DNA from 3 places in the Alistipes ihumii AP11 genome. Region 1 is predicted to be linked to each of the others. Evidence: riboswitches for the same ligand, from Rfam matches in the RefSeq annotation. Region 1 holds a riboswitch; each other region holds the start of a gene.

Region 1 (3,087 bases):
GGCCCGGAAAGACGTCGTCGCCACCGAGCCGATGGAGGGATTCGAACCCCCGACCAGCTGATTACAAATCAGCTGCTCTGGCCAACTGAGCTACATCGGCAGTTCACAGCATTTTAGGGTTGGCAAAAGTACGAATAATTTCTTAATGCACAAACGGAATGCACTAAAAATTTAACCGTCTCGGCTAAATTCCCTTCGCCTCACCGGATAATCGCGCAATTACTGAGCGCAAATCGGCTTCAAATATACAACGGATTTTTGGAATAACGAAATTTTTCATACAAAACACGCGCTGCGGAATCAAAATTGTAACATTTTATCCACATTTCCCGCACGGATTGCGACGCAATCGCGACCGAAAGCCCCGGAGTCCCGCCGCATTCCCGGAATAAAGCGTTAATTTTGCAGAAAGGTTTCCGTCGGGAGAAACATTTGCATAACGCTCCGACAGAAATTTCCCTCCCGCGCAGGAAGACAGCCGGCAAAAACGGCACTCCTCCGCCCTCGGGAAAATACGATCATAAACCTTTCTTGCCCTATGGTATCGCAAACCGAGTTCTCGTTGCGCCCCCGTCCGCGCGGTTGCCATCTGGTAACCGACGAAATTCTCGCGCAACTGCCTCCGCTGCCCCGCGCGGGGTTGCTCCACCTGTTCCTGCAGCACACTTCCGCCGCCCTGACGATCAACGAAAACGCCGACCCGGACGTGCGCTCCGACATGGCCTCCGTGTTCGACCGCCTGATCCGCGAACGCGAGCCCTATTACGCTCACACGCTCGAAGGCGACGACGACATGCCGGCGCACGCCAAATCGACGCTCGCCGGCGTATCGCTGACGATCCCGATTACGGCCGGCCGGCCGAATCTCGGTCTGTGGCAGGGCATCTACCTGTGCGAGTTCCGCAATCACGGCGGCGCACGCAGGATCGTCGCCACGGTCGTTGGCTGACAGAACGCATAAGCACTTGTCCTGTTACAATCCGAATAAATATCGGATCGACGTTTTCAGGTAAATTTGTTTTTTTTCCAATTCACAATACATTGCGTTTCTCGAAAAGCTTCCCGGTCAAAGGTTATGGCACGAGTGAATCCGCCGGTCTTCCGTCGAGCCGGTGCGGAAGCACGATGTGTCGGACACCTCTGGCACTCTCGAAAGCCATGATCTCAGGACCCGTAAAAATCCTTCGGCAAACAGATTTTCCTTAGCGGTCAGCCCGCTGTCGAATATCCCTTTATCAATTTACAAAGGCGAGAGAAGCAAGTTATTTTATTTTCATCGGCAAATTTTATCCGGTAGCAGGAAACCGGCCGGCGATCTGAAATCTCTCGCCCGGACATGCCGAAAGGGCGGTTCGTTCGAGGCAGGGACCGCCTCCGAGCCAGCGGACTTCCGAAGCTCTCCCGGCTCCGGCAAGGCACGGGAACGCCGTGTTCGCCCGCCGAAACAGCGAGCCCGGCCGCAGCCCGGACATTTTTGCAGGTCCCGGTCCGCCGACCGGCACAAAACCGTACGCAATCATCCGTTTATCGAAAAATTGAAAGACGAATCCCGTAATTGTTGATAAAAAGTCGATACTTTGCACGGACCTGACCGGAGCCGGGCCGGATTTGTGCCTACCTTTACATTGTTTCGGCGGCGCGACGCTTCGCGCCCGAAAGAGGGAACGCCGTGAAATTCGGCGACAGTACCCGCTGCTGTGATTCCCGCCGAACCGAGGGCAACAGGCCACTGCAAATCCGTTTGCGGGAAGGCGCCCAAGGGAAGGGATCAGTCAGAAGACCTGCCGGACACGAGAAACGAATTTCCGCCTTCGGGAGTTAAGGCAAGGAGACACCGACGCGGACCGGTGCGGTCTGCTCGCGCGCAGACGCGCCTCCCCCTCCTCCCCAGTTTTTCCGCAAGGCAGATTTCCGTTTTTCGGTCGCGGGCTTGGCCCCCGGCAAACGACATGCAACGAACAAAAACGATACTGCAATGAACGGAACCAGTTTCAACATCGTCAAACGGGACGGCAAGCACGAACCTTTTTCGATGGACAAAATCACGGCGGCCATCGAAAAGGCATTCCGCTCCGTGGGCCAGACACCGACCGCGGAAACGCTCGGCAAGCTGACCTCCTGCCTTTACATCCACGAGGGGACGAGCGTGGAGGAAATCCAGAATCAGGTCGAGCTGACGCTGATGAGCCACGGCTACTACGGCGTCGCCAAGTCCTTCATCATCTACCGGCAGCAGCATTTCGAGGACCGCGAGGTACGCGACAAGCTCGCCTTTCTGGTCGACTACTGCAACGCCGAGAATCCGGCTACGGGCAGCAAGTACGACGCGAACGCGAACGTCGAGAACAAGAACATCGCCACGCTGATCGGCGAGCTCCCCAAGCGCAACTTCATCCGGCTGAACCGCCGGCTGCTGTGCGACCGGATCAAAGAGATGTACGGCCGCGAGATGGCCGACAGTTACATCGAGCTGCTCGACCGGCATTTCATCTACAAGAACGACGAGACGAGCATGGCCAACTACTGCGCCAGCATCACGATGTACCCTTGGCTCGTCGGCGGGACGATCTCGATCGGCGGCAACTCGACCAAGCCGACGAACCTGAAATCGTTCTGCGGAGGATTCGTCAACATGGTCTTCATCGTCAGCAGCATGCTCAGCGGCGCTTGCGCGACGCCCGAGTTCCTGATGTACCTGAACTACTTCATCGGGCAGGAGTACGGCCCGGACTATTACCGCGATCCGGATCGCGTCGTCGACCTGTCGCTCAAGCGCCGTACGCTCGACAAGGTCATCACCGATTGCTTCGAGCAAGTCGTCTACTCGATCAACCAGCCGACCGGCGCGCGGAATTTCCAAGCCGTTTTCTGGAACATCGCCTACTACGACCGCTACTATTTCGAGAGCCTGTTCGGCAACTTTTTCTTCCCCGACGGATCGCGGCCCGACTGGGATTCGCTCGACTGGCTGCAGCGCCGCTTCATGCGCTGGTTCAACGACGAGCGGACCAAGACGGTGCTCACCTTTCCCGTCGAGACGATGGCCCTGCTGTCCGAGAACGGCGACGTAAAGGACAAGGAATACGG
Region 2 (3,087 bases), 1.4 Mb from region 1:
TCGAAATTGCGTCCGAGCGCCAGCGGATAATAGATGATCGCACGGATGACCGCGTCGGGATCGATAAAGAATACGGCACGGACGGCTTTCGTCCCGCTCTCGCCGGGATGAATCATACCGTACAGCGTAGCGACGTGCATCGAAACGTCGTCGATCAGCGGGAAGCGCACGTCGACGTTTTTCATGCCGTTGAACTCGATCCGCTCGCGAATCGTATGAAGCCATGCCAGATGGCTCGAGAGGCTGTCGACCGACAAACCGATCAATTGGCATCCGAGCCTTTCGAAATCGCGGGACATCGCCCCGAAAGTCATGAACTCGGACGTGCAGACCGGCGTGAAATCGGCCGGATGGCTGAAAAGAAGGACCCATTTGCCCTTGAAATCGTCGGGGAACCGGATCGGCCCCTGCGTTGTCGAAGCCGTGAAGGCGGGGGCTTTCTCCCCGATTCTCGGCACGGAGTGCGTTTGATTTTCCATAATTCCTTTTTTGATGATCGTATCCGACGGCGGGCGAACAGGGTCCTTGCAAAAAACGCTGCGACGGAACGGACGAATCACTCGGTTTCCGTTTCGTAGTCGTCGTACAGGTTGTTCAGTTCGAACCATGCGCTGTCGAGCTGCTGGTGCCACAGTTCCAATACCTCGTCCGGAGTATTCTCCGGCGCGCGGTCGATCCGCTTGCGCATCTCGGCTATTTCGTATTCGAGTTCTTCGCGTCTTCCCATATTCGTTTCCGCTCAATCGGGCGGAAAGCGATAACTTTTCACCCGGTCATACCGGCGGCTCCGCCGTCTCTACGCTCCGTACAAATCCCGTGCTAATCTGCCGCCGAGGCGGACGCAATCTTCTCCGTATAGCGCAAAAGCCTGAAACCGCCGAGAGGGGGATCGCACGGGCAGCCGTCGCCGAACGTTCCGCAACCCGAAAGGGAAAAAACCACCTTTCCGAACAAGCGGTCCGAGACCGGTCCGGCAACGGAATGCCGCCGCACATGTTGTCCGAAAAAGAAGAATATATCGGACTAAAAATGAAATATCTCCGAAAAAATACTATCTTTGCCTCGCAATGGTTTCCGAGACGGCGAATTCCGCTTCGCCGAGCAGGAATTAATAGGGAATGCCGTGCGAATCGGCAACAGTAACCGCTGCTGTATGTCTCTGCCCTGCGCCGGAAGAAGCGTCTTCTGCAGGGTCAAAAAGTTTTAAAATTTATGTCACTGGCGCCGCTGTCGTCGGGAAGGCTTTAAAACAGAGACGAGTCAGAAGACCTGCCTGAGCGAACGGATTTTACTTGCCTGCGGTTTATGGGTGGTAATCATTCGATGTCGCGCGCCGGCCGGCGCGTATCTTTCCGGAGGGTATTTCTCACCCGTACATCGCTTGCTGTAAAATCTCCATATCATTTTTAACCAAATTTACAGCAATGATGAAAAAGCTACTGTTCTGTTTTCTGGCCGCAGCGCTCGTGCTGACGTCGTGCTCGAAGGACGACTCGCTGCCGCTGCCCGAAGTCTCGAAGGTCGAGATCATCGGCGCGACCGAAGGCCAAATGAAAATCACGACGGGCCAGACCGTCGGCTTCTCGGTCGAGTGCGAAAACGTCGCGATCGACCGCTACGAATGGATCGTCAACGAAAAAATCGAAAGCGAAAGCGTTAGGTTCGACTTCACGCCTGCGCAGCGCGGCACGTACGATATTTCGGTCAATCTTTACAACGCCGACGGCGGAGTCACGACCAAACAGATCGGAGAGTTGCAGGTAGTCGATCCGGCTCCCGTCATCGCGTCGATCTCCTGCAACGACGAAGCGCTGAGCGACCCGGTCGAGGTGGCCGTGGGAACGGCTGTCAAGCTGACCGTCGAGGTATCGAACGTCGAAGTAGCGAGCTACGTATGGACGATCGACGGCGACACGGTCGAGACCGCTACCGGCGCGACGCTGGACATTCCGGTCTCCGACCGGAGCGGATCGCTGGCCGTTACCGTTTCGGCCGTCAATCTGGACGGGATCGCGTCGGAAGACTCGGCGTTTACGGTCAATTTCAACGGTCCCTACAAGAACGGGTTATGGATATTCGGCTCGACTGCCGGCGGACTGGGCTTTTTCGATCCGAGCGGCGAGGGAACGTTCTACGAGGATAACCTGTATACGACCGTCAACGGCGAAAGTACGGGCAGCACGAACGGAATCAACGACCTGAGCATTTACGACAACAAGCTCTATATCCTGATTCCGAATAACCAGTCCAACCGTTCGGCCGTCATCGCCTGCGACGCCCAGACGCTCAAGAAGGAAAAAATCATTACGGCCGAGGGCTTCGATCCCGCCACGCTTCAGTCCTCATCGGAAATCTACAATCTGCAGGTAATCGACACCAGCAAGTTCTATGTACTGTATAATTCAAGCAACGCCAATAACCAGACCGGCATCGGCGTGCTGAAGGTCGCTCCGGACGGAATGAATACGTTCACGACGATCGACGCCACATACGGTGCGGTCGGCGTCGACGGCCCGTGCTACTCGCACATGGTCAAGAACGGGAAATACATCATGGTCGGCAACGGTAACAAGATCGCGGTGATCGACACCGAAACCGACCAGGTAATCCGGACGATCGACGTGGACGAGGACCGTCAGGTCTGCGACGTCGTGAAGGGCCGCGACGGCAAATTCTACGCCGTAGTGGCGGGAAAAATCGACAAGACGGCAAATCCGTTCTGGATGTGGGGAACGACAGCCACTTCCTCCGCGTCGGTACTGACGATCGATCCGCAGACCTATGCGACGACCGAGCGGACGTTGGCGATAGAGGGGCTTCCGATGGTCAGCGTGGGCAACGGCCTGTACGGCTGCATGGCATGCGCCTCGGCGACAAGCGACGAGCTGTTCATCAAACAAGAGGGATATTCGGCCACCCAGATTTACCGGTACGACTGCCAAACAGGCAAAACGAGCGTTTTCGCCACGACGAGCCGATCGCTGGCCAAATACATGACCGCCACTCCCGATGGCCTGCTCTACGTTCCTACGACGGATTTCTATCACGTCTATACGGAAGTATACCGTATAAGCGACGGTACCCGAA
Region 3 (3,087 bases), 1.4 Mb from region 1:
GGGGTGTAGCGCAGCCCGGTTAGCGCGCCAGCTTCGGGAGTTGGAGGTCCCGGGTTCGAATCCCGGTACCCCGACCAAATTCAAATCCGCTTATTTAAGCATCGAGCCCTTGCATCCCGAGCAAGGGCTTTTTTGTTTTCAGTCTTTGTGCTTGCGAGGGCTGGGCCGGTACGTTTCCCTTGTCGAAATGCCTGAAAGAATCGGATGTATGCGGAATACCGGCTGGAATGTAAAAAGATGGCGGCCGCCTGCCGTTGAGGATAGGCGGCCGCCGGAGAGGGCGCTTCTTTTAGGCTGTGAGCGAGAAAAGGATGGTGCAGAGAATGGATACGACAAACAGAATGCTGAGCGTCAGCGTGGCCGTGTCCGCTTTTTCGAGTGCGGTCGATTGCTTTTTTTCCATAATCTTTTGTTTTTCGTTGATTGCTTCCTTGTGGGGGCTTGCTTTCCGTCCGTTGAAAGAGGTCCGGTAGGACGCGATGCAAAATCGGAGCCGTTTTGTCCGTTTCCCGCCGTTTGCAGGCTGCTCGTGCCGGCTTGCCGCCGTGCAGGGAAAGATTCCCAGCCGATTGCCCTGCGGAAAAATGTCCGTTTTTTTCCGTGCGGACTTCCGTTCCCCGGATGCAAAGCCTGTGGTATTGATCGAACGTCGGGCGGCTTCCGTGAGTAACGGGGCAACGGCCTGCCGTCGTCCGCTCCTGTCCCGAATCGGCTCGTAAGATACGCTCATCGAAGAATAGCGTTGGGCAGAGCGATTTCGGCGGTCCTTGACGCGAGCCGCTCGCGGGATTCCGGAGCGTATGGAAGTGGCTGCGGACTTTCCCGTCTCGGTCGAATCGGCTCTTCGTCCGGGCTGTTTTTGCTTTTGGGGGTACTTTGTTCCGATATATTCGCTATCTTTGCGAACGTGTCGAGGCTCGATCCCGACGGGCGGACCGTCCGGGAGACGAATGAGGGAACGCCGTGCGAATCGGCGACAGTTACCGCTGCTGTATGTCTCGGCTTCTTTTCGGTCCGGGTGGCCGGCAGAAGCGAAACGTTCCGGAACGGATGCCACTGGCCTTTGGGCCGGGAAGGCTTCGGAGCGGAGACGAGTCAGAAGACCGGCCCGGCACGTTTCGATTACAGCCTGCGGTGTATGGGCCGGTAATCCGTCCGGAGCTTCTCTGCGGACCGGTTTCCCCTGTGGCCGTGCTGTATGATAATGTACGGCGATTATGAAAAGAAGAATCCTTGTCGCGCTATTGGCGTTGCTTCCGGCTTTCGGGATCGTGACGTCCTGCATGGACTACGGGGCTCGGGCTCCCGAAAAGATCGGTGCGGACGGCCGGGGGCTGTTCATTACCAACGAAGGAAATTTCATGTACGGGAACGCTTCGTTGTCCTACTACGACATCGATTCGATGCGGGTGGAGAACGAGGTGTTCCGTCGCACGAATACGATCAAGCTGGGCGATGTGGCCCAGTCGATGGCGATTCGCAACGGGCTGGGGTATGTTGTCGTCAACAATTCGGGCATCATATTCGTCATCGATCTCGATACGTTCGAGCTCAAGGGAATGATCGAGGGACTGCTTTCGCCCCGCTACATCCATTTCCTGAGCGACGAAAAGGCCTATGTGACCGACTTGTACGCTTGGCACATCACGATCATCAATCCGAAAACGTTCGAAATCACCGGCCGCATCGACGTGAAGATTCCGGGCAAGAATCAGCCGTCGACCGAGCAGATGGTGCAGTACGGCGACTTCGTTTTCACGAACTGCTGGTCGTACGATAACAAGATACTGGTCATCGACACGCGCACCGACAGCGTCGTCAAGTACATCGAGGTCGGCAAACAACCCACTTCGCTCGCGCTGGACCGTTTCGGCAAGATATGGACCGTCACCGACGGCGGTTATCCCGGAAGTCCTTACGGACAGGAGGCGCCGGGGCTCTACCGGATCGACGCCGCCACCCAGCGGGTCGATAGGGCTTTCATGTTCCGGTTCGGCGACCGGGCGTCCGAGGTTTGTCTGAACGGCACGCGCGATACGCTGTATTTTATCAAGGATCATGTCTGGCGCATGGACGTCCGCTCCGAATCGCTGCCCGAAAAGCCGTTTCTGGAGAATATGACAGGCAACTACTGGTACGGGCTGACGGTCGATCCCCGGACTTCCGAGGTCTATCTGGCCGATGCGCTCGATTACGTGCAGCCCGGCTGGGTTTTCCGTTACTCGGCCCGGGGCGGGCTGCTCGACAGTTTTCAAGTCGGCATCATCCCCGGGGCTTTCTGTTTTAAATGACGATCGCTATGAACCGACTGTATAGGACCGCTCTGGCGGCCGCGCTGACGCTGACGACAGCCTCCCTGAGGGCGGCGAACGGGACCGTCTGCGAGTCTCCCGAGGCGTCCGAGCCTCTTTCCTCGCGCACGATTCGGCTGAAGGAGGCCGTTGTGACCGGGCGGCGTCTGGCCGACATCGGAGTGACGAAGATGAATCTCGATTCGGTGGCGCTGCGGCAGAACGTGACCAACAGTTTGGGCGACCTGCTGTCGCAGAGCACGCCGGTATTCATCAAGTCGTATGGCCGGGGAACGATGGCGACGGCTTCGTTCCGGGGCACGGCTCCCTCGCATACGCAGGTGACGTGGAACGGCATGAAAATCAATTCGCCCATGCTCGGCATGGTCGACTTCTCGCTGATCCCTTCCTATTTCATCGACGAGGCGAGCCTCTATCACGGAGCCGGTTCGGTCGGGGTGTCCGGGGGCGGTTTGGGGGGGGCGATCACGCTGGGGACCAAACCGCTGGGCGAATCGGGAGCCGGCGTGCACTTCATTCAAGGCATCAGCAGTTTCGACACTTACGACGAGTTCCTGCGTTTCACCTACGGCACCCGGAAGTTCGAGTCCTCGACCCGCGTATGCTACGTGACCTCCGACAACGATTTCGAGTATCGCAATTACGATAAGTACGAGCAGATCGACGGGCAATGGGTCTATCCGATGGAGCGGAACAAGAACTGCTCGTACCGCGATTTTCACTTGTTGCAGGAGTTTTACTATCAGCCCGACGAGCGGAATCGCTTCGGGCTGGC

Evidence for each region. A riboswitch is a leader RNA that binds a small molecule or an ion and turns the genes downstream of it on or off. The one in region 1 is predicted to bind cobalamin.
Region 2: it holds a riboswitch for cobalamin, as region 1 does, so the genes downstream of both, NQ491_RS00310 (DUF5074 domain-containing protein) here and nrdD (anaerobic ribonucleoside-triphosphate reductase) in region 1, are expected to answer to the same signal.
Region 3: it holds a riboswitch for cobalamin, as region 1 does, so the genes downstream of both, NQ491_RS00295 (YncE family protein) here and nrdD (anaerobic ribonucleoside-triphosphate reductase) in region 1, are expected to answer to the same signal.

The regions. Positions count from the first base shown of each region.
Region 1 covers NZ_CP102294.1:1,490,112-1,493,198, forward strand. The annotation lists tRNA gene NQ491_RS06105 (tRNA-Thr) at 27-100, opposite strand; gene NQ491_RS06110 (secondary thiamine-phosphate synthase enzyme YjbQ) at 539-949, shown strand; cobalamin riboswitch at 1,615-1,803, shown strand; gene nrdD (anaerobic ribonucleoside-triphosphate reductase) at 1,976-3,087, shown strand, end outside.
Region 2 covers NZ_CP102294.1:71,637-74,723, reverse strand. The annotation lists gene NQ491_RS00320 (peroxiredoxin) at 1-479, opposite strand, end outside; gene NQ491_RS00315 (hypothetical protein) at 557-727, opposite strand; cobalamin riboswitch at 1,052-1,291, shown strand; gene NQ491_RS00310 (DUF5074 domain-containing protein) at 1,425-3,087, shown strand, end outside.
Region 3 covers NZ_CP102294.1:65,136-68,222, forward strand. The annotation lists tRNA gene NQ491_RS00290 (tRNA-Pro) at 1-77, shown strand, start outside; cobalamin riboswitch at 896-1,126, shown strand; gene NQ491_RS00295 (YncE family protein) at 1,218-2,291, shown strand; gene NQ491_RS00300 (TonB-dependent receptor) at 2,300-3,087, shown strand, end outside.